DNA from 3 places in the Paenibacillus sp. FSL R5-0713 genome. Region 3 is predicted to be linked to each of the others. Evidence: riboswitches for the same ligand, from Rfam matches in the RefSeq annotation. Region 3 holds a riboswitch; each other region holds the start of a gene.
The links. Region 3 has a riboswitch for S-adenosylmethionine ahead of mmuP (S-methylmethionine permease). Riboswitches for the same ligand answer to the same signal wherever they lie in the genome.
Positions count from the first base shown of each region.

Region 1: linked by a shared signal. The riboswitch ahead of metA (homoserine O-succinyltransferase) and the one ahead of mmuP (S-methylmethionine permease) in region 3 are both predicted to bind S-adenosylmethionine.
Region 2: linked by a shared signal. The riboswitch ahead of MKZ12_RS24550 (methionine ABC transporter ATP-binding protein) and the one ahead of mmuP (S-methylmethionine permease) in region 3 are both predicted to bind S-adenosylmethionine.

Region 1 covers NZ_CP150229.1:1,985,164-1,992,141, reverse strand. The annotation lists gene MKZ12_RS09130 (aminotransferase class I/II-fold pyridoxal phosphate-dependent enzyme) at 1-450, opposite strand, end outside; gene MKZ12_RS09125 (aminotransferase class I/II-fold pyridoxal phosphate-dependent enzyme) at 447-1,634, opposite strand; gene metA (homoserine O-succinyltransferase) at 1,659-2,576, opposite strand; SAM riboswitch class I at 2,812-2,935, opposite strand; gene corA (magnesium/cobalt transporter CorA) at 3,387-4,322, shown strand; gene MKZ12_RS09110 (HRDC domain-containing protein) at 4,393-5,394, opposite strand; gene MKZ12_RS09105 (ROK family protein) at 5,571-6,449, opposite strand; gene MKZ12_RS09100 (MOSC domain-containing protein) at 6,526-6,978, opposite strand, start outside.
Region 2 covers NZ_CP150229.1:5,515,693-5,522,670, forward strand. The annotation lists gene MKZ12_RS24530 (SDR family oxidoreductase) at 140-919, opposite strand; gene MKZ12_RS24535 (DUF2167 domain-containing protein) at 1,093-2,091, shown strand; gene MKZ12_RS24540 (MetQ/NlpA family ABC transporter substrate-binding protein) at 2,282-3,121, opposite strand; gene MKZ12_RS24545 (methionine ABC transporter permease) at 3,197-3,856, opposite strand; gene MKZ12_RS24550 (methionine ABC transporter ATP-binding protein) at 3,857-4,891, opposite strand; SAM riboswitch class I at 5,017-5,158, opposite strand; gene MKZ12_RS24555 (Cthe_2314 family HEPN domain-containing protein) at 5,296-6,012, opposite strand; gene MKZ12_RS24560 (heme A synthase) at 6,202-6,978, opposite strand, start outside.
Region 3 covers NZ_CP150229.1:5,844,851-5,851,828, reverse strand. The annotation lists gene MKZ12_RS26070 (spore germination protein) at 1-1,417, shown strand, start outside; gene MKZ12_RS26065 (GerAB/ArcD/ProY family transporter) at 1,458-2,558, shown strand; gene MKZ12_RS26060 (Ger(x)C family spore germination protein) at 2,555-3,757, shown strand; SAM riboswitch class I at 3,828-3,930, shown strand; gene mmuP (S-methylmethionine permease) at 4,021-5,433, shown strand; gene mmuM (homocysteine S-methyltransferase) at 5,411-6,451, shown strand; gene MKZ12_RS26045 (FtsX-like permease family protein) at 6,553-6,978, opposite strand, start outside.

The sequences.
Region 1 (6,978 bases), 2.9 Mb from region 3:
ATAAACTGCCTTGGTGTTCGGCTTGAGCGCCGCTTTTACTTCATCTATATTGGTCATGTCCACAAAGGTCGTCTCAATCTGCATACGGCTTAATATGGAAGTAAGCAACCGATACGTGCCTCCATATACATCTTCCGTTACAATCATGTGATCCCCTGCGGAGAACATCATGAAGACGCTGGAGATCGCAGCCATCCCCGATGAATAGGCGAATCCTCGCGCTCCGCCCTCCAGCAGTGTGATGTAATCTTCCAGAGCCTGACGTGTCGGATTACCCGAACGACTGTAATCATGTTGAGGTGGATTGAAGATATCAAAATGATGGAAGGTTGAGGCTTGATAGATCGGTACACTGGAGGCTCCAGTTGTTTTGTCAATTTCATCACCAAAATGAAGCAATTTGGTATCAAATTTCAATTCAGAATTGGGCTTGTTGTTGGACTCACTCATGAGTGCACGCCTCCTTCAACTTCCTGTTGTGCAGCTGTCAGAGCATTGCCAAGATCTGCAATCAGATCATCCGCATGTTCAATGCCTACAGAGAACCGGAGCAGTCGGTCATCTACACCTACGGCATCACGGATTTCAAGCGGAATATCCGCATGCGTTTGTACCGCTGGGTAGGTCATGAGTGATTCCACTCCACCGAGACTTTCGGCAAAAGCAATCAGTTTGATATGACGCAGCAATGGTTCAACGTAACGTGCATCCTTCACTTTAAAAGAGAAGATTCCTGTGTTACCGGTGGATTGTTTATTCTGCACCTCATACCCCGGATGATCGAACAGGCCTGGATGATACACTTCACCCACCGCTGGATGCTCAAGCAAGTATTTGGCAATGGTAAGCGCATTGTATTCATGACGCTCCATGCGAAGAGCCAGCGTTTTCATGCCTTTCATCAACTGGTAGGAGTCGCTTGGAGACAATACCGCTCCAATGGAATTATGCAGGAACGCCATCTCTGCAGATAATGCCTCACCCTTGGTTATAATTAGTCCGGCCAGCACATCATTGTGTCCGCCCAGATATTTGGTAGCGCTATGAATGATGATATCGGCACCCAGTTCAATCGGACGTTGGAAAAATGGAGTCAACAACGTGTTGTCAACAATGGTCAACAGGTTGTACTTTTTCGCCCAGGAAGCAACGGCTTCCACATCTGTGATCATCATCAATGGATTGGTAGGTGTCTCAATAAATACGGCTTTGGTATTTGGCTGACGAACCTTCTCCAGTGCTGCCAGGTCATTCGTGTCCACATAACTTGCGGTTACACCGAAACGGGACAAAATGCGTTCGAGCAGGCGATAGGTCCCACCATACAGATCCAGCGATACTATAAGATGATCTCCTTGACCAAACATGGCAAAAATCGTTTGCAGGGCGGCCATACCCGAGCTACAGGCAAACCCTGCATCACCGGACTCCAGCGCTGCAGCCGCTTCTTCCAACACTTTACGGGTTGGATTCGTCGTACGAATATAATCAAACCCCGTGCTTTGTCCTAGCTTCGGGTGGCGAAACGCAGTGGATTGATAGATCGGAAAGTTAATGGCGCCTGTTACCGGTTCATTGATGGACCCTATTTGTGCTAAGCGGCTTTCGATTTTCAACTTGTTGTTGTCTTCCATTGCTGCATCCTCCTGTAATCTCGATTAGATTTGCGGGCCAATATCGTAAGGTGTTTCTTGATACACATAGTAATTGAGCCAGTTAGAGAATAATAAGTTGGCATGAGCGCGCCAGGTAGCCGGTGGCACACGGGAAGGATCGTTATTCGGATAATAGTGTCTAGGCAATGCAATATCCAATCCTCTGGCTACATCCCGGTCATACTCCCACTTTAATGAGAACGGGTCGTACTCGGCATGACCTGTGGCAAAAATTTGTTTGCCGTCTTTGGTCGCAACCAGGAAGATACCCGCTTCCTCGGATTCAGCCAAAATCTCTAAATTTTCATTCTTTTCAATATCTTCGCGTCTCACTTCCGTATGACGGGAATGTGGAACGTTGAATACTTCATCAAATCCACGCAACAATGGAACATGTGGTTTATTGATCGTATGTGGGAAAACACCAAAGCACTTTTCATCAAGTGGTACTTTCGGCACATCAAAATGATGGTATAAACCTGCTTGGGAAGCCCAACATATGTGGAGGGTTGAAGTCACATTGGTTTTGGTCCATTCGAAGATCTCCTGGATCTCATTCCAATAGTTCACGTCTTCGAAATCCATCTGTTCCACCGGGGCACCCGTAATAATCATGCCATCGAAACGGCGGTGTTCAATCTCGTCAAAGGTTTTGTAGAACAGATCCAAATACTCCTGAGACGTATTCTTCGACGTATGGGATTTGGGATGTACGAGAACAACATCCACCTGAATAGGCGTGTTTCCGACCAGACGAAGCAATTGTGTTTCGGTCGTTTCCTTTGTCGGCATCAGGTTTAATATAGCGATACGGAGTGGACGAATATCCTGCTGGTATGCAGAAGTTTCATCCATGACGAAGATATTCTCTCCTTCAAGTACTTCTTTTGCTGGTAAAGTATCCGGAATTTTGATTGGCATGGTAAGTCTAACTCCTCCTTGTGCATAGATAGATGCAACTGCCACTGGCTTGATGTCTTCATATCAATACAGTGACAGACTGCCTTGAGCTTGTAAAAACATTGAATTGCTCTTTCATCCAACGTTACAAACAACCTCAAGTTCCTTAGCGAAAATCACTGCTGAGAAGTCGGGGCATATGACAAAGACCTTCCTCGGATTTCGAGAAAGGTCATATGTAAATAGATATGCGCCTCTCTCATCTCTCAGTTACAACAGTGCCACTTGACACTAGGTCGCTGCAAGAATTAGCACCGTGCGGTATACCGCCGGTTGCCGGGTTTCATCGGGCCAGTCCCTCCACCTACTCTTGATAAGATTTCGCTGTATTAGATTGTAATTTAATATGGTTCACCGTCTACTTTATTACATTAATGCCCTTACGTCAAGGTGCAGTTCTCTGTCTGCTGTCCAGATCGGAACCGTTCTTCATCCGTTGTCATACACTGCCTCAGGGCGCGAAATAGACACATTTTTGCGCTTGAAAGCACCTTGTACCAGCGGTATACTAAACAAGGTGTTATAAACCCTTATGTGAGAGGTGACATATTAAATGGATGGCGACCCGAGGCCTGACTGGCAGCCGAATTCCGACAAACTGCATAGAGAATTGACATCAGCATGCCGGCAGCGGGACGTGACTTCCGTTTGATCATATAGTGAACGCAGCCCTGATCTCCAGGCTCCGCTGCCGACCGGCTGATTTGTTCTTTTTGCGCCCATAATGATAATATCCGCCAAGTTGGCGGGTGCAGAAGGAGTAGATTAACGATGAAAATCCGGTTGGTAAACAACGGTGTATTTATTCCGGTGGACGACATTCAGCAGGCGCTGACTCCACCAGCGGAAGGATTTTACTGGATTGATGCAGACGTAGACGATTTGGCGGTACTTCAGCCGCTGTTCTTGATGCATGATCTGGCTGTGGAAGACTGTCTTAGTGACGAAGAACAACGTCCGAAGATTGAAATTTATGAGAACCATTATTTTATTGTAATCAATAGCATACGTTTCGATGATGAAGAGATTTTTCTGCGTGCAGTCAACTTGTTCCTTGGCAGACATTTTATTATTAGTGTTACGAAGCAAAAGGTCAGCGAATTGCGCACACTGAAACCAATCCTGTGGGAACAGGAAATCAGTACACCGGATCGTCTGCTCTATTTGCTGGTTGACTTGATTGTTGATAATTATTTCACCGTAGGTGACCGAATTGAAGCACGGATTGAGAAGCTTGAGGAAGACATTCTGATGCATACCAAAAAGTCACATCTGAATGAAATCATCGGGCTGCGCAGTGAGATTCTGTGGCTGAAAAAAGTCCTTGGACCTCAGAAAGAGGTCATTAACACACTGAACAAAAAAGATCTGCGTCTCATCGATGATCAACTGCAAAAGTATTTCAGTGACATCTATGAAAATGCCGTAAAAATATCGGAAACCTTTGAGACTTATCGCGACCTGATGGGCAACTTGCGAGAAGCCTACCAATCCAGTATAGCGAACCGGGCGAATGAGATCATGCGTGTGTTTACCGCCATTACCACGGTCTTCATGCCGCTGACGGTTATTACCGGAATATACGGTATGAACTTTACGAATATGCCCGAGCTTAACTGGAAATACAGCTATTTTGTTGTAATTGGCCTGATGGTTACACTGGGCCTGAGCATGTTCTTCATTTTCCGCAAAAAAGACTGGGTATGAACTCGTATGAAATAACAAAGACGATGCGCTCCTCTTGGAGGAACGCGTCGTCTTTTTCTATACCCTGCAACTAACTTACATTCCGCTCTGTCTCTGCATGCCGACGGAAGCGGATGCGAATCATGCGCAGTTTTTCATAGACCTGCTCCAGACTTCCTCCGTCGGGCTTCTCCGCTCCATACACCTTATGTAATACTGGCTTCAGGAACGTATCTCCCAGCTCCTCATATGCACTCCATACAGCCTCTTGTTCGTTCTCTGGCATCACAGCAAGCTCCACATCAAGAAGGCAATCGGTGTCATAACCTTCGAGATCCAGTGCCTCTAACAGCTCAATCAACTCGCGTCGGGATAATCCGGATCGATTAACGATTTCTTCTAACGTATGCCCTTCCTTCATGCCTTCGAGCACCTGCTTGCGCGTGGTGAACTTATCAAGTTCCTGTTTGTACTTCTGCTCTCTCTGCTTGTATAACCAGTTCTCATACTCTTCTTCCTTCAGCGCCGTGTACACCCATTCCAGCGGGAATGTCGTTGAACGCTCCAACCCGTTCGTAATCTCCATCCATTCCGCACCATAGTCGGTCGCTTTGCTCTCCCCTACGCCCGGCAATTGCATCAGTTCATCCATCGATTGCGGCACAAAGGCACTGATCAAACGCAGCAGACGATTCGTTGCAATAAAATACGGTGCCTTCCGGTCAGACACGGCTCTCTTTCTACGCCAGGCGCACAAATCCGTATATAACTGCTCATTGCCGTATAACTCACTGTAGCAATGGAGTCGCTGCCCACCATAACTGCGTAACTTCAAATCATCATTCTCATGAAATAACCCCTGTAACTGCGGTCGGTATCCCTCACTCATCTGTATGGCGAGCTGATGACGATAAATATGAAGCAGTTCCTCCCAAGAAGTCCCTTCATACCAGATGCTGTCCTCACGTTCTCCTTCCTCGTAGCGACTCCATCCCAGCTGCCAACCATCTTCCTCTTCCCCAATCCATAGCTGTGCATACTCTGCATTCTGATCTGACATTCTGGACAATCTGTTCATGAAAATGACTTCCATCTCCGTTCCCTCCCTTTAACATATCAGCCTAAACGGGTTAGCTACACTACCTAAAGGCAGCACAAAAAAACACCTCTCCTGCAAAATCCATGCAAGAGAGGTGCTTCCTCATTAACCGTACTATGCTGTTGCCCATATCATACCACAATGGTAAAATTCGTCAATCCCTTATTGATCTACTTATTTAATGCCAGTTTGGCAAGCGCCAGCGAACCACATAGTCCCGCATTGTCACCAAGTCCCGGTGAAACAACATACTGGTCAATCTCGGATTGAAGTGCGGGATGCTGAACATATCCAGCCAGCAATTCCTGCAGTTTGCTACGAACCATCGGGAACAGATGCTCCTGCTTCATTACTCCGCCACCCATTACGATTTTCTGTGGAGAGAGAATGAGAACATAATTCATCAGTGCATGTGCCAGATAATGTGCTTCAATCTCCCATGCTTTATGATCTGCAGGCAGTTCATAAGCCGGTTGCTCCCAACGTTTGTTAATGGCTGGACCTGCTGCAAGGCCTTCGAGACAGTCGCCATGATACGGACAGAAACCTTCGTATGTATCCTCCGGATGTCTGCGTACAATGATATGTCCCATCTCTGGATGTGACAATCCATGGACCATTTTACCGCCAACTACAGCACCTGCACCAATACCTGTACCCACCGTGATATACAGACAGCTCTCAAGACCTTGTGCAGCGCCCCAGGTTGCTTCTCCAAGTGCCGCACCATTCACATCCGTATCAAATGTCATCGGTACATCAAAATGCTCCTTGAGCTTGCCAATCACGTTATATTGTCCCCAATGTGGCTTCGGTGTTGTTGTGATATAGCCATACGTCGGGCTTCCTTCAATCGGATCAATCGGACCAAATGAACCTACGCCCAGAGCTTCAATGCCTTTGCCTTCAAAAAACGAAATCACTTGAGCCATTGTCTCTTCCGGTGTTGTTGTTGGAAAACTTACGCGTTCCAGAACTTCTCCGTTTTCTGTGCCAATACCACATACAAATTTGGTTCCGCCTGCTTCAATTGCGCCTAAGATCGTCATGTTAGTCACACTCCCAAGTTAGTTTAAAAAGGAAATCATTTTTCGTGCTTTACTTGATGACACTATAGTTATCCTGCTACTTGTTCTCCAGCTTGGACAATCGTTTCATTAACGTCTGCCTCCAGCTGTCTGACAGCGCAGAAATGGCCAGCAGCGCCTGGATACCTTCGACATTTTCTTTCCCCTGATGCATAATTCGATTGGCTTCAAGAACGGTCATTGATGCAGGATCGGTGCTGATCCGTCGAAATGTCGATGAAGGCCTTACCTCACCTTCTTGCAGGACACGAAAGTAAAAGCCGGTATATCCACTCTCCTGAAAATATACAGGCAGTTCCTTATAATCATACCGCGCGCCCAGCTTGAAGCAAGGTTGTCTGGGCTGACTGACCTGCACTGTGGCTTCGCCCAACTCGTAGACATCACCAATCCGAACGACTTCTTCGGCACAGCCTTCAACCGTCAGATTTTCTCCACAAGCTCCCCAGTCCAGCTTGCGATCCATCAACTGTTCCAGCTCCGGATAACG
Region 2 (6,978 bases), 330 kb from region 3:
CTTCACGAAATAAACCTCAAGAGCCTTTCGCTTCGCATGAAGCGGAGGGCTCTTTTTTTGTGCGCATATTCAGCCTGTCCATTTCAACTGTCCCCTAGACCAGCACCAACGTCTTCAACGTCCAGTCCTATAACTCACCTTAAGTATCCTCACGCTGTATGGTCGGACGAATCGGATCAAGCCCTCCAGATACATCCATAATGTTACCTGTTATAAAATCGGAATGATCAAGGCATAGATACGTAATCACTCGCGCGATATCTTCACCGCTGCCAGGACGTCCTCTTGGCGTTTCCTCGTCGGTGATACCCGCCATTTCATCAATCGTTTTCTCTTTGTTGGCACCGCGAATATCTCCCGGGCATACCATGTTGACCGTAATTCCATAAGGAGCTTCCTCAACGGCGAGTGTCTTTGTAAAAGAGACCAGACCTACCTTGGCAGCCGCATATACGGCGCGATGTGGCCAAGATCTCGCTTCTCCAGCATGACTGAAGCCAAAATGGATAATACGTCCCCATTGCTTGCGTCTCATCTCTGGCAATACACGCTGATCCAGCAACATCGGTCCCAGCAGATTTCCCTGCACGAGCATCTGGACCTCGGCTTCAGAATAATCCGCAAATAATCGTCGTTCACGGACAAATGGACCCGCGTTATTCACCAAAATATCAATGCTGCCCAGGTTGTCTTCCACCTGTTCAACCAATGAAGAGATATCTTCTACCTTCGATATATCTGCCTGGATAGCAATGCACCGCACACCCTTGGCTGTAATCTGAGCCCTTAAAGCCTCAGCTTCTGCTCTGCTGTGTACATAGTTGAGGGCAATATGACACCCCTGATCTGCCAGACTGAGGGCCGTCATTTTACCAAGACCTTTGGCACTTCCCGTTATGAGGGCAATCTTTCCCTTCACGTTCATCCCCCTCTTCAAAGAGCAGTCACTATCCAGTATAAAAGATTTATCGTCCTCCTACAACTCGCTTATCCACAAGGGATTATCCACCTTTAATTCCAAATATATCTTGATCGGAATCGAATACCTATGGTACTGTCGAGGATATAACCCGAAAGGACCTCTACTTGAATATGAAGAACAAACGATGGATATCATTTCTTACACTTTTAATGGTGAGTGTATTCACAGTCTCTAGTGCTTCACAGATATCAGCAGAAAGTGAGACGTATCAATCACCCGATGAGTATGATTGGATTATTGGCCCTGCATCTGTAACGCTCGATGGCAAAGCCACACTGAAAGTCCCTGAAAGTCATTCCTTTCTGGATAAGGCCAATACCCAACGCTCAATACTTAACAGCGGTGGAAAGCCTAACGGGAATGAAATCGGAAGCCTAACCAGCAATAGTGAATACGGCTCGTGGTATGTTGTATTTGAATACGTGAAGACAGGTCATATTCATGATGATGATCAAAATTTGAATGGCGAAGAACTGTTAAGCAGTTATATCCGAGGCACAGAAGAAGAGAACAGAGAGCTCGATCCCGAATACAGAACGTACATAACAGGTTGGGAAATTGAACCGGCATACGATAAGACCAAACATCAGTTGGTCTACTCCCTAGGTTTCAAGAATGCTGATCAGCAAGCCATGGTGAATTACAATGTAAAACTCCTGACACGCGAAGGGTACATCACAGCCATTCTGGTTATCGATACGGCCAACTTTCAACAGAGCCGCCAGGCATTCGAGGAAACCGTCCTTAATCAACTTCACATCAATGCAGGACATACCTACGAGGAATATAATGCATCGACTGACAAAACTTCGACCATAGGGCTCAACAGCCTTCTGATGGGGGGAATCGGGTATACGGCTTCCCAAAAATTTAGCGCTCTTCTTTTGCTCAAAAAAGGATGGGCCTTAATCTTGGTTGTCGTTCTTGGACTAATCGGCTGGATCAGATACAAAATCAAAAGTTCACACGGAGATGAAGAAAAACTCTCTCCCTCCGAGCGGACGTACCTGCAAGAAGCAGATGAACAGCAGCATGCTGATCAGAATGAATTATCCTACTACCGCCAATCTGGACATCACTCCAATGCTGATACATCAGAGAAACTTTGACCTATGTTGTGACTTATGTTGATCCATGCTTCAGCACAGACTTGGGGAGTGGCTGTTCAAAAATTGCACCTCGCTACAAGCGCTAATAAGCAAAAAGAGGATGTCCTTCCGTCATATTCATGACTTATGGGACATCCTCTTCTTATCAGCTCACGTCAACTCATACATTCAACTCATACATATCGTTAAATTATTCAGTTGCAGGTTCAACTGCACCTTTATAACGCTCTTTGATAAATGTTTTCACTTCTTCGGAGTGCAGGGCAGCAGCCAGTTTCTGAATTGCATCTGAATCCTTGTTGTCCTCACGAGAAACGAGAATGTTCGCGTACGGGTTACCTTGCAGATCTTCGATCAGCAAGGCATCATTTGCCGGATTCAGGTTGGCTTCAAGCGCATAGTTGGCGTTGATGAATACCAGATCCGCTTCATCCAATTGACGAGGCATCATGGCTGCATCCAGCTCGATGATATCCAGGTTCTTCGGATTGGCTGTGATATCCTGAATCGTAGATGTGATATCTGTATTATCTTTCAGCGTAATAATGCCTTCCTTAGCGAGCAACAACAGTGCACGTCCACCATTGGATGGGTCATTTGGAATGGCTACTTTTGCGCCGTCAGCCAATTCATCCAAAGACTTAATCTTTTTGGAGTATCCGCCAAAAGGTTCAACATGAACAGGAGTTACAGCAACGAGGTTGAATCCACGTTCTTTATTCTCTGTGTCCAGGTAAGGCTGATGCTGGAAGAAGTTTGCATCCAATTTTTTATCAGCAAGTTGCTGGTTGGGTTGTACATAATCATTGAACGTAACGACTTGCAAACGAATGCCTTGTGCTTCCAGTTCAGGCTTGATGCTCTCCAGAATCTCAGCGTGTGGTGTAGGTGAAGCTCCAACTTTCAATTCAACCGTGCGTGGTGCACCTGCTGAATTGTCTGCACCGCTATCGGCATCCTTGTTGTTCCCGCAAGCTGCGAGAACTGCAATCAACATAAGACTAAGTAGAGCGAATGACCATTTTTTCATGTGTAAAACCCCTTCTCTAATCATTTTTTTCATGTGGCGTTCGAATAAATGCCTAGCCATCATGTTATCTATGTGTTATTTCCTGGTGAAAAATGTAACCAAGCGATCTCCAGCCATCTGGAGAATTTGCACGAGAATAATCATCGACACCACGGATATGATCATGATTTCATTTTGATAACGGAAATATCCGTAGTTGATTGCCAGCGTTCCCAGTCCACCACCACCAACCATGCCCGCCATCGCCGTATAGGAGACAAGCGTAACGATGGTAATGGTTATCCCAGCAACCAGACCAGGTAACGCCTCAGGCAGTAATACCCGTCTAACAATCTGTCCGGTCGATGCCCCCATTGACTGCGCCGCTTCAATTACACCACGGTCAACTTCTCGCAACGTTGTCTCCACCAATCGAGCAAAGTAAGGCGCTGCTGAAATAACCAAAGGAGGTATGACGCCAAGAACCCCCGTAGCTGTACCGACGAGTATACGAGTGAATGGAATAAGAGCAACAATCAATATGATAAATGGGACCGAGCGCAAAATATTAACAACCAGGGATAGTAAAGTGTACACCGTCCGTGACTTGATCGAAGCAGATCGGGCTGTCATAAACAGCAGAACTCCGAGTGGTAAACCAAAGATAACGGTGAATAGGCCTGATACACCCAAAATTTGCAGTGTCTCTATGGAAGCTTTACCAACCTCTTCCCAACGTACGGTTGAAAAATCCATCTAACGTAGCACCTCCACATCAAGTCCCTCAGCGGTTAATTCGGATATCGTCCGATCAATCGCATTAGAATCACCTTCGAACCGAACGGTCAGCTGACCATAAGGAACCTGTTTAATCGTAGCAATTGTCCCTTGCAGGATGGCAAAATCCACACCCGTCTTGCGAACCGTCCTGGACAAAATCGCTTCATACGTTTTGTTCCCCAGAAAGGATATCTTCACAAGTTTCGAAGCAACACCTGCCTGCAATTCAATGCCTGCCTTTGCCAGAGCGGTCTCTTCCAGAGCCAGTCCAGCTTCATGGTCACGCATCATGAAGTCTCGCGTAATCGCATGCTGCGGCTTCAGGAACACTTCGGTTACAGGTCCCTGTTCCACAATGCCACCTTGATGAATGACAGCCACCTTATCACAGATGTTCTGAATGACATGCATCTCATGTGTAATCAGCACAATGGTAAGGTTGTACTTTTCGTTAATGTCGAGCAATAACTTCAGAATTGAATTTGTCGTCTGCGGATCAAGCGCTGAAGTAGCCTCATCACAAAGAAGTACATTCGGATCACTCGCAAGTGCTCTCGCAATCCCCACACGTTGTTTCTGTCCACCTGATAATTGAGCTGGATATTTGTTGCTATGGTTCTCCAGACCAACGAGATTGAGCATTTCCTTCACTTTGCGATCAATGGCATCCTTGGGTGTATTCACAAGCTTTAGTGGAAAAGCCACATTATCATATACCGTTGCAGAGGATAACAGATTGAAGTGTTGGAAAATCATCCCGATCTTGCGTCTCTGTTGCTGCAATTCGGTTTTGCTCAGTTCAGTCAGATTGATCCCGTCAACCCATACTTCACCCTCCGTAGGCCGCTCCAGCAAATTAATACAGCGAATCAGTGTACTTTTACCCGCTCCGGAATGGCCAATAACGCCGTAGATTTCACCCTTTTGGATGTTCAAATTCAGCTCGGATAACGCTGTTGTCGACTTTTTTCCTTTGCCGTACGTTTTGGTTAATCCTTTTAATTCAATCAATCGCACTTGCCCCTTTCCAACCACCTACATGTATCTTTACCCGATCTAAAGGAAAACTCCCCTTAAAGTACAAAAAAGAGCCCTTTGCAGAAACAAAGAGGGCTCTTCACGTGAAAGAATATACCTTCTCATCTGCCAAAATCGTGCCTTGCACCATTTTGTAGGAATTAGCACCTAACATCTATAACGAATGATACATGTATCATGTCATTACAAATCGGTTGCCGGGCTTCATCGGGCCTGTCCCTCCGCCGCTCTCGATAAGAAATATGTTATTGTAGGATTTTATAAGTTCATGTAGTTCATGCTTTATAATGTGAATGTAAATTTTGAGATGATCTGTTCATTCTTTGTCATTGCAACACTCTAATTGAAACTCAGTATATTCCAAGTATTCCGATTTGTCAAAGGGAATTATTTCTTTGCCATATTTTATTGATATAACGATAAGAGGCTGTTAACGTTTCACAGACCATATCCACGCCCTGACGCATTTCCTGCACATGCTGATTCAGATCCTCCAGCTTCACCTTACCTTGCAAGGTCTGGTGTAACTGCCACAGGTCATCGTGCATTTCCGAGTTCATGTAATGAATTTCCATATTACGTCGTTTGCGCAGCTTGCTCATCGGCTCCCGATATGAGTCCTTGATCTGAATTAATTTCAATGCAAGATCATGATGCTCCCTCGCAAAATCGAACTGCCTTAACACCGTAAAATAAGAAAAATGCGCTTTTGTATTTGAAGTATTCAGCTGGAATATTTCATTCAATACGGTCCCGACTTTATCCAAAATGGCAAAGCAGCGGATGAAGCCATCTTTGTAGAAATACACATATCGGGCATACTCAGCTTTTTCAGTCGGCGTCATGTCGTCCGTTGAGCCTGCAACGACCTTTTTGCGAAAATGAGCTGCAGCGAAGCTGCTTTGCTCCAGTTCATCCAGTGAGGAGATGAGTCCCTGAGTCCACACATACAGTTTCCGATAGTCATGCGTGGGATCATGATCCACATGCATTTGCCGCTGAAAGAGCTCAAGTGTATGCGCCATGGAGTCCATCGCTTCCTTCAATTTACCTTCGTTTATACGCGGTTTTTCCCCCAACAACGTTCGCAGCATATTTAACCTCCTCTTTTCCGAATCAACATTTCATCACCGTAACACTTCATCCATTCCGTAATTGCTGCTTGCCATAGGTTGCCCTGATCCCCCTGACATCAAACAAAGTCCACCTGTCCAAAGATGTACATCACTGGATGGTGGACTTTCATATTAGGCCGAGTACCTTCAAGAGAACTGTATCTGTATCTAGAACCGATTAACCGGTCGATGCAGCTTGTACACCAGGAAACTCATATACGTTAAAACTCCGAACAATATGGCGATATCCAGCATATGAGCGAGAGCTACGAACATATATACTTCCGGGCGGTTCATTGTCACCATCATGAAAATACCAATCACGACTTGCATCAGGATGAGAACAACGGATACCACGCCAAGGGTACGCATTTCCTTGTTGTCCGGATGATTACGGTAAGCGAAATGACCCAGAATTGCAATAACAATGACGAGCGACGCTGCTGCTGCACGGTGAGCAAAAGCAACCGCTACCCCTCCTGAGAGCTCAGGGATGATCTGCCCGTTACAGAGCGGAAATCCGGAACATCCGCCAGCAGAATTCGTGTGGCTCACAAATGCACCCGTGTATACCACGAGATATGTGTAAATGGTGGAGAACCAGACCAGATTCCTGAATTTTTTGCTCACCCGAGGGTATTTATTCAGGCGCTCCAATCCGCCATCTTTTGCCTCCTGCCTTATGCCCAGCGCCATCATCAGGGAACTAGCAAAAGCAATCAGTGCAAAGCCGAAATGCAGTGCCATAACTGCTGAAGATTGGGAGAAGACGACGGCAAAAGCCCCCATGATCCCCTGCACGATAACAAATACCAGGGTTAAGAAAGAGAACAATTGCAGGTCACGACGTGACTTGCCAAACAGCAGAAAAGCAACAAACGAGGCAATGGACAACAATCCAGCCAGTGCGCTTACAGCGCGATGGGAATATTCAATAAGTGAAGC
Region 3 (6,978 bases):
GCATATTCGGGAATTTACGATTAGGGGAACGAATACACGGGCTGCGGTCATCTACACCGAAGGTCTGGTAGATCAGGACTTGGTAGATGATCACTTGATTTCCCCTTTAATGTTAGAGGGCGTTCCCCTACTTAAGCAGGAGGGGTTTCTTCATCCAGACAACGCACATCTGTTGTCGGCATACCTGAAGGATCAATTACTTCCTGTCAGCCTGGTTGAGGAGACTTCGTCTCTCCAAGAGCTCTCAATTGGCGTGCTTTTCGGAAAAAATGCACTGTTGGTTGATGGGTTGCCAGGTGCTTTATTAATTGGAGGCCACAAGATCAAAAGTCGAGGTGTGAATGAACCGCTGTCAGAGGGATTGATTCGTGGACCCCGGATTGGTTTTACAGAGCAATTAAGCGATAACACAGGCATTTTACGTCGTTACGGAAGTGATCAGAGTCTCTTTATTCAAAAGTTTGAAGTGGGTTCACGGATCAAAAAAGAATTGGCGATAGCTTATATTCAGGATATTGCCGATCCCAATCTCGTTACTGAAGTCTGTAAGCGAATCGAAGAGATGGATATGGATTCGATGCTGGAATCAGGCTATGTGGAGCAACTCATCGAAGACAGTACCCTGAGTCCTTTTCAACAGGTACTAAATACGGAAAGGCCTGACCGGGTAATGGGTGCTTTGCTGGAAGGTCGGGTAGCTATTTTGTTGGATGGAACGCCATTTGTACTCGTTGTACCCGTGACCTTTAGCATGTTGCTTCAATCTCCCGAAGATTATTATGAACGTTGGATTCCAGGAACCTTTTTACGTATGCTGCGTTTTGTAGCTGCGATGCTGGCATTGCTCGCTCCTGCACTCTATATTTCGTTTATTTCGTTCCACCCTGGTCTTATCCCGACCAAGCTGGTTCTGACGATTATTGAAACGCGGACAGGGGTACCGTTTCCTTCGATCATCGAAGTACTGATCATGGAAATTTCCATTGAAATTCTGAGAGAGGCAGGGATACGGCTGCCTAAACCGATTGCGCCAGCGATGGGTATCGTGGGAGGTCTGATTATTGGACAAGCAGCAGTACAAGCAGGAATCATAAGCCAATTCCTGGTTATTGTCGTTGCGGTTACGGCGATCTCTTCCTTTACCATTCCTGTCTATAGTGCAGGGCTAACTCTGCGAATTCTGAGATTTGCCGCAATGTTTAGTGCCGCAGTTCTTGGTTTGTATGGCGTGGTTATGTTCTTCCTGCTTGTGTGCACGCATCTGGCACGGCTCTCAAGCTTTGGCGTACCTTACGTAGCTCCGGCCGTCCCTTATCACATCAATGAATGGAAGGATTTCGTTATTCGTGCTCCGTTGAACATGATGAGAATGCGTCCCAAAATGACAAATCCGCTCGATGAGGATCGTAAAAAGTAATCAAATTTTCCATCTACAGAAGCTCTGGAGGTGAACTAAAGTGAATGGCTCCCCACAAAAGATAACCACGACACAGGCCGTTATAATTATTGTGAATTACATGCTTGGTGCCGGAATCCTGACGTTACCTCGAACGACCAGTAAGGCTGTCGGAACACCGGATGTCTGGATATCCATTATTCTGTCGGGACTGATTATTGCAGGTGTCGGCATTATTCTGGTTACCTTGTGTCGCAGATTTCCGGGGAAAACGGTATTCCAGTTCACCCGTGAAATTACGGGGAGCTGGATTGCTTACATATTGGGATTTGCCATGATTATGTATTTTATGGTGATTGCCGCATTCGAAATTAGAGTCATGGCTGAAGTAACAGGGATGTATCTGCTTGAACGTACGCCCACATGGGCGATTGTTATGGTCTTCATGTGGATCGGTATATATATGATCTCAGGCGGACTTGGTGTCATAATACGGGTGTTCGAGATTATTCTACCGATTACAATCATTATATTTGTCATTGAAATTCTGCTGAGTAATCAGCTATTTGAGATTGGAAATCTTAGACCAGTGCTCGGCGAAGGTCTTATGCCTGTTTTCAAAGGACTTAAGCCTTCTCTATTATCATATACGGGGTATGAGGTGATGCTAATTATGACTGCTTATATGAAAAATCCGAAGAAAAGCAATAAGGCGATGAGCTGGGGCATACTTATATCCACCATTATATATTTGATTACGGTTGTCATGGTTGTAGGTAGCCTGTCCCTGGATGGAATCAAAACTCGAACCTGGCCAACGCTGGATTTGGTGAGAAGCTTCGAGATACAGGGATTAATATTCGAACGATTTGAATCCTTATTGCTGGTCATCTGGATTATGCAGATTTTTTCGACTACCGCGATCACACATTACTGTGCTTCGGTGGGTATTCGTGATTTGTTCCGTTCCAAAAAAATGAAGGGGATTATGTATGGTCTGCTTCCATTCATTTATGTGACAGCCATGATGCCCAAAACGGTTGATGATACTTTTGCACTTGGAGATATGCTGGGTAATGCATCTGTGTTTTTATTTGGCATTCTTCCTATGGTGTTACTGATGATAAGTCTGATTCGCAAAAAAGGAGGCAAACATGCATGATGCCATTCCGTATGCTCTTACGTTTAGCTTCTGCCTTTTGTATTCTGTTGACGCTGTCCGGATGCTGGAGCAGTCGGGAAATAGAGGATCTAAGTCTCTATGTTGGTCTTGGAATCGATGTCGGCAAAGAGACGGAATTCGAGAAAGACATCGCTGCTCAAGGAGGCTCATATCCTAAGAAGAACTATGTAACTGCCACGGTGCAGATCGCTCCGGGCTTCTCCAACAGTCAATCGAGCCAGCAATCCGGTTCTCCTTCTTCCGGCAAAACATCCTATGCCAATGAACAGCTCAGTGGAGATTCCATGTTGCAAATCTTCCGTCAGTTTGCGTTAAGGCGGGATCGACCACTTATTGGACATCATCTGAAAGTTATCGTCGTTTCCAAGGATATTGCCAAAAAATATGGTTTGGACCAATTGCTTGATTTTGTACTACGGGATAATGATATTCGACCGAACTGCCTGGTGCTGATCAGTCATCATTCTGCATTAGATGTGTTGACTTCACAGGACCCGTCTCGGATTCCGGCATTTTATCTCACAGGAATTACGAACAATTCGTACTTGTCCAACAAAATATTGGATCCTGTATTATTGTCTAAGTTAGATGCACAGATGCAGTCCGGTTCCAGCTTTCTGCTGCAAAATGTGTTGAATTCCCATGGAGAGGACAAGTTCTCTGGAGGTAGCATTTTTGATGGAAAAACAACGAAATTCATTGGAGAACTTAGTCAAACAGATCTTGAGGGTTTGTCATGGCTCAATTCCAAAAAAAAAGGAGGTGTCTTAAAAACACATAACAAGCAAGGATTCACCGTGGTATATGAAATCAAGAAGAAAAAGGTGAAAATTATTCCCAAGGTGGTCGGCAATGATATTTCATTCCATGTGAAGACTGAATCCGAAGGCTGGCTGATGGAGGATTGGCGGGCTCCGGAGGAAGAGGAGAAAGGTGAATATCTAAGAGAATTGGAAAAGGATTTTGCTGAGCTGGCCGAACAACAGATTCGTCAGGTGTTGTACAAACTTCAGCATACTTATAAAGTCGATGTAGCGGATTTTCGGGACAGCTTGCGTATTAAACATCCAAAGACATGGAAGAAAGTCAAAGGTGATTGGGATAAAATTTTCAGTACCGTGCCGATCACGTATGAGGTAAAGACCACCATTACCAATCCAGGGTCTTCCACAGAATAGCGAGATGTGCCATTTATGATATAAATATTGACACATTCATAATCAATCGCTATATTTATAAAAAATCATTTTCTTATCCAGAGAGGTGGAGGGACTGGCCCTTAGAAACCTCAGCAACAGATCTGAAGGATACTGTGCTAATTCCAGCGGGTGAACAGCCTGATAGATAGGAGCGTTTGTTTTTATTTGTCAGTAACGGCGCACTCTTTAGGAAGAGTGGGTCTTTTTTGTTTTTCTGGATGAAGAAGTAGGGAGCAGCAGGTATGGAGAACAACAACGACAAAGGGCATTTTCAGCGGAAAATGCAGGCACGGCATGTGGTCATGCTCTCTCTGGGTGGCGTCATTGGAACGGGATTATTCCTGAGCTCGGGTTATACGATTCAGCAGGCGGGACCACTGGGAACTATTCTTTCCTACTTGATTGGAGCGATCGTAGTATATCTGGTGATGCTCTGTCTTGGTGAACTGTCTGTTCATATGCCAGAGACGGGAGCATTCCATAGTTATGCGGCAAGATATATTGGACCAGCAACAGGCTATACGGTGGCTTGGTTGTACTGGTTAACCTGGACTGTTGCGCTTGGCTCCGAATTCACTGCCGCCGGTCTGCTGATGCAGCGTTGGTTCCCATCGGTAAACGTATGGATATGGAGCGCACTTTTTGCACTGATGATCTTTTTGTTCAATGCTTTAACGGTAAAACTTTTTGCGGAATCCGAATTCTGGTTCTCATCTGTCAAAGTAGTTACTATCGTAATCTTCATTATTATCGGTGGCGCAGCCATGTTTGGGTTCATCCCCATGGGGGATGCTGAACCGGCTCCATTCCTTTCCAATATTACAGCATCCGGGTGGTTCCCTCATGGGGCTACAGCGATATTGATGACTATGCTTGCTGTAAATTTTGCATTCTCAGGCACTGAGTTAATCGGTATTGCCGCCGGGGAGACGGAGAATCCAGAAAAGACGATTCCCAAAGCTATTCATACCACACTGTGGCGTTTGGTTATTTTCTTCATCGGAACGATTGTTATCTTGTCGGCCTTGCTGCCCATGTCGGACGCCAGTGTATTGGAAAGTCCTTTTGTAGCGGTAATGGAGCGGGTGGGTGTACCCTACGCTGCAGACATTATGAACTTTGTTATTCTGACGGCAATTCTCTCTGCTGCCAATTCGGGCCTCTATGCATCTTCACGGATGCTCTGGTCTCTGGCTGACAAAAGAACGATCTCTCCGTGGTTTGCCAAATTGACCAAGCGCGGGGTACCGCTGAATGCACTTCTGATCAGTATGGTGGGTGGTGCACTGGCTTTGCTGTCCAGCATCATTGCGCCAGGTACGGTGTATATTACGCTGGTCTCCATATCAGGTCTGGCTGTCGTTGCCGTATGGATGAGCATCAGCGCTTCCCAGTACATGTTCCGCAGACAGTATATCCGGGAAGGACATGCGATCAAAGATCTGGTCTACCGTGCACCACTGTATCCGGTGGTACCTATTGTTTCATTTATATTATGCCTGGCTTCATGCATAGGTATTGCCTTCGACCCGACACAGCGAATTGCGCTGTATTGTGGGATTCCATTTATCGCAGTATGTTACGCAGCTTATTATCTGACAGAACGTGTGAATAAGAAAAGAGGACAAGTACATGACACAAACACAACCGACTAACCCCATAGAACAGATCCTTCGTGAACATCCGGTCATGATTCTGGATGGAGCGCTGGCAACAGAACTTGAACAGCATGGATGTGATCTGGATGATCCATTATGGTCTGCACGTGTGTTGCTTGAGAATCCGGATGTTATTGTTCAGGTCCATACGGATTATTTTCGAGCAGGAGCCGACTGTGCGATTACATCCAGTTATCAGGCGACAGTGGATGGCTTCCGCAAGAGAGGCATCGGCGAGCAAGCAGCGTTGGACCTGATTCGCAAGACGGTGGAACTGGCTGCACAGGCGAGAGATGACGTATGGGCAGAAGTGCAGGAAGACGGAGTTGATAATACGGAAGCCAAACTGGATGGTGATCTGGTCCTCGGAACAGCACAACAAACGTCTGATGTCTTGGGGACCGGGGGCTTGGCTCGGCCACGACCGTTGGTTGCTGCATCCGTTGGACCCTACGGCGCTTATCTAGCTGATGGATCGGAGTACATCGGTCACTACGGTGTATCAGATGAAACGCTGGCTGCATTCCATCGTCCGCGGATGGCCGCGTTGCTTGAAGCGGGTGCTGATATTCTGGCTTTTGAGACCATACCATCCTTGCAGGAAGCACAGGTGCTGGTTGATTTGCTGAAGGAGTTTCCTCATGCTTATGCCTGGCTATCCTTTTCATTAAAAGATGGGACAAGCATCAGCGAAGGTACGCCGCTTAAGACATGTGCACAATTGTTTGGCTCCGAGCCGCAGATTGCTGCGATTGGCCTGAACTGTGCTCCTATGGAAGTGGTGACGGAAGCGGTGAGTATTCTCAGCCGTGCCAGCGATAAACCTGTTATTGTGTATCCGAACTCGGGAGAAGTATACGATGCTGCAACGAAGACGTGGAGTGGGCAGGGTACCTGTGGCAGTATGAGTGATGCTTCGGAACAGTGGGTTGCTGCGGGCGCACAGATTATTGGCGGTTGTTGCCGTACTACGCCACATCAGATTGACGAGCTTGCGAAGAAGTGGCGGAGCTGAAGTATATTTAGCCGATCCAGATCTGCGTGGAAAAGCCCTTTCTTATCTTATAAAGGATAGGAAAGGGCTTCTTTTGCATGAGCATACCTTCTTGCTACACTTTATTCCACGACAAGAATACGCGGCGATGCCTGACGAATCACCTTGGACGATACCCAGGATCCTAGAGCTGCGGCAACAATACTCAGACAAGCAAAGAGTATAATGCCTCCCCAGTTCAGAATGAGAGGAATCTGTACGATACCGTATCCGGATAGGACTTTTTCAAGTAACAGGGGGAGAAGGTATACGCCTACAATGACTCCAAGCATTGAACCAATCAGAGCTAATGCAACTACTCCGGCAGCAATGGAGAATCGGATTTTTCCAGATGTCATTCCAATCGACTTATATATGCCATATGTCTTGCTCTCTTTGCGAATGCTGATCCGGCAGGTGCTGAAAATAATAATGAATGTAACCAAAATGAACAGCAGACCCATTAGAGCCATGGGGTACACCAGAATGCTTGCAGCTTCTGCATAAAC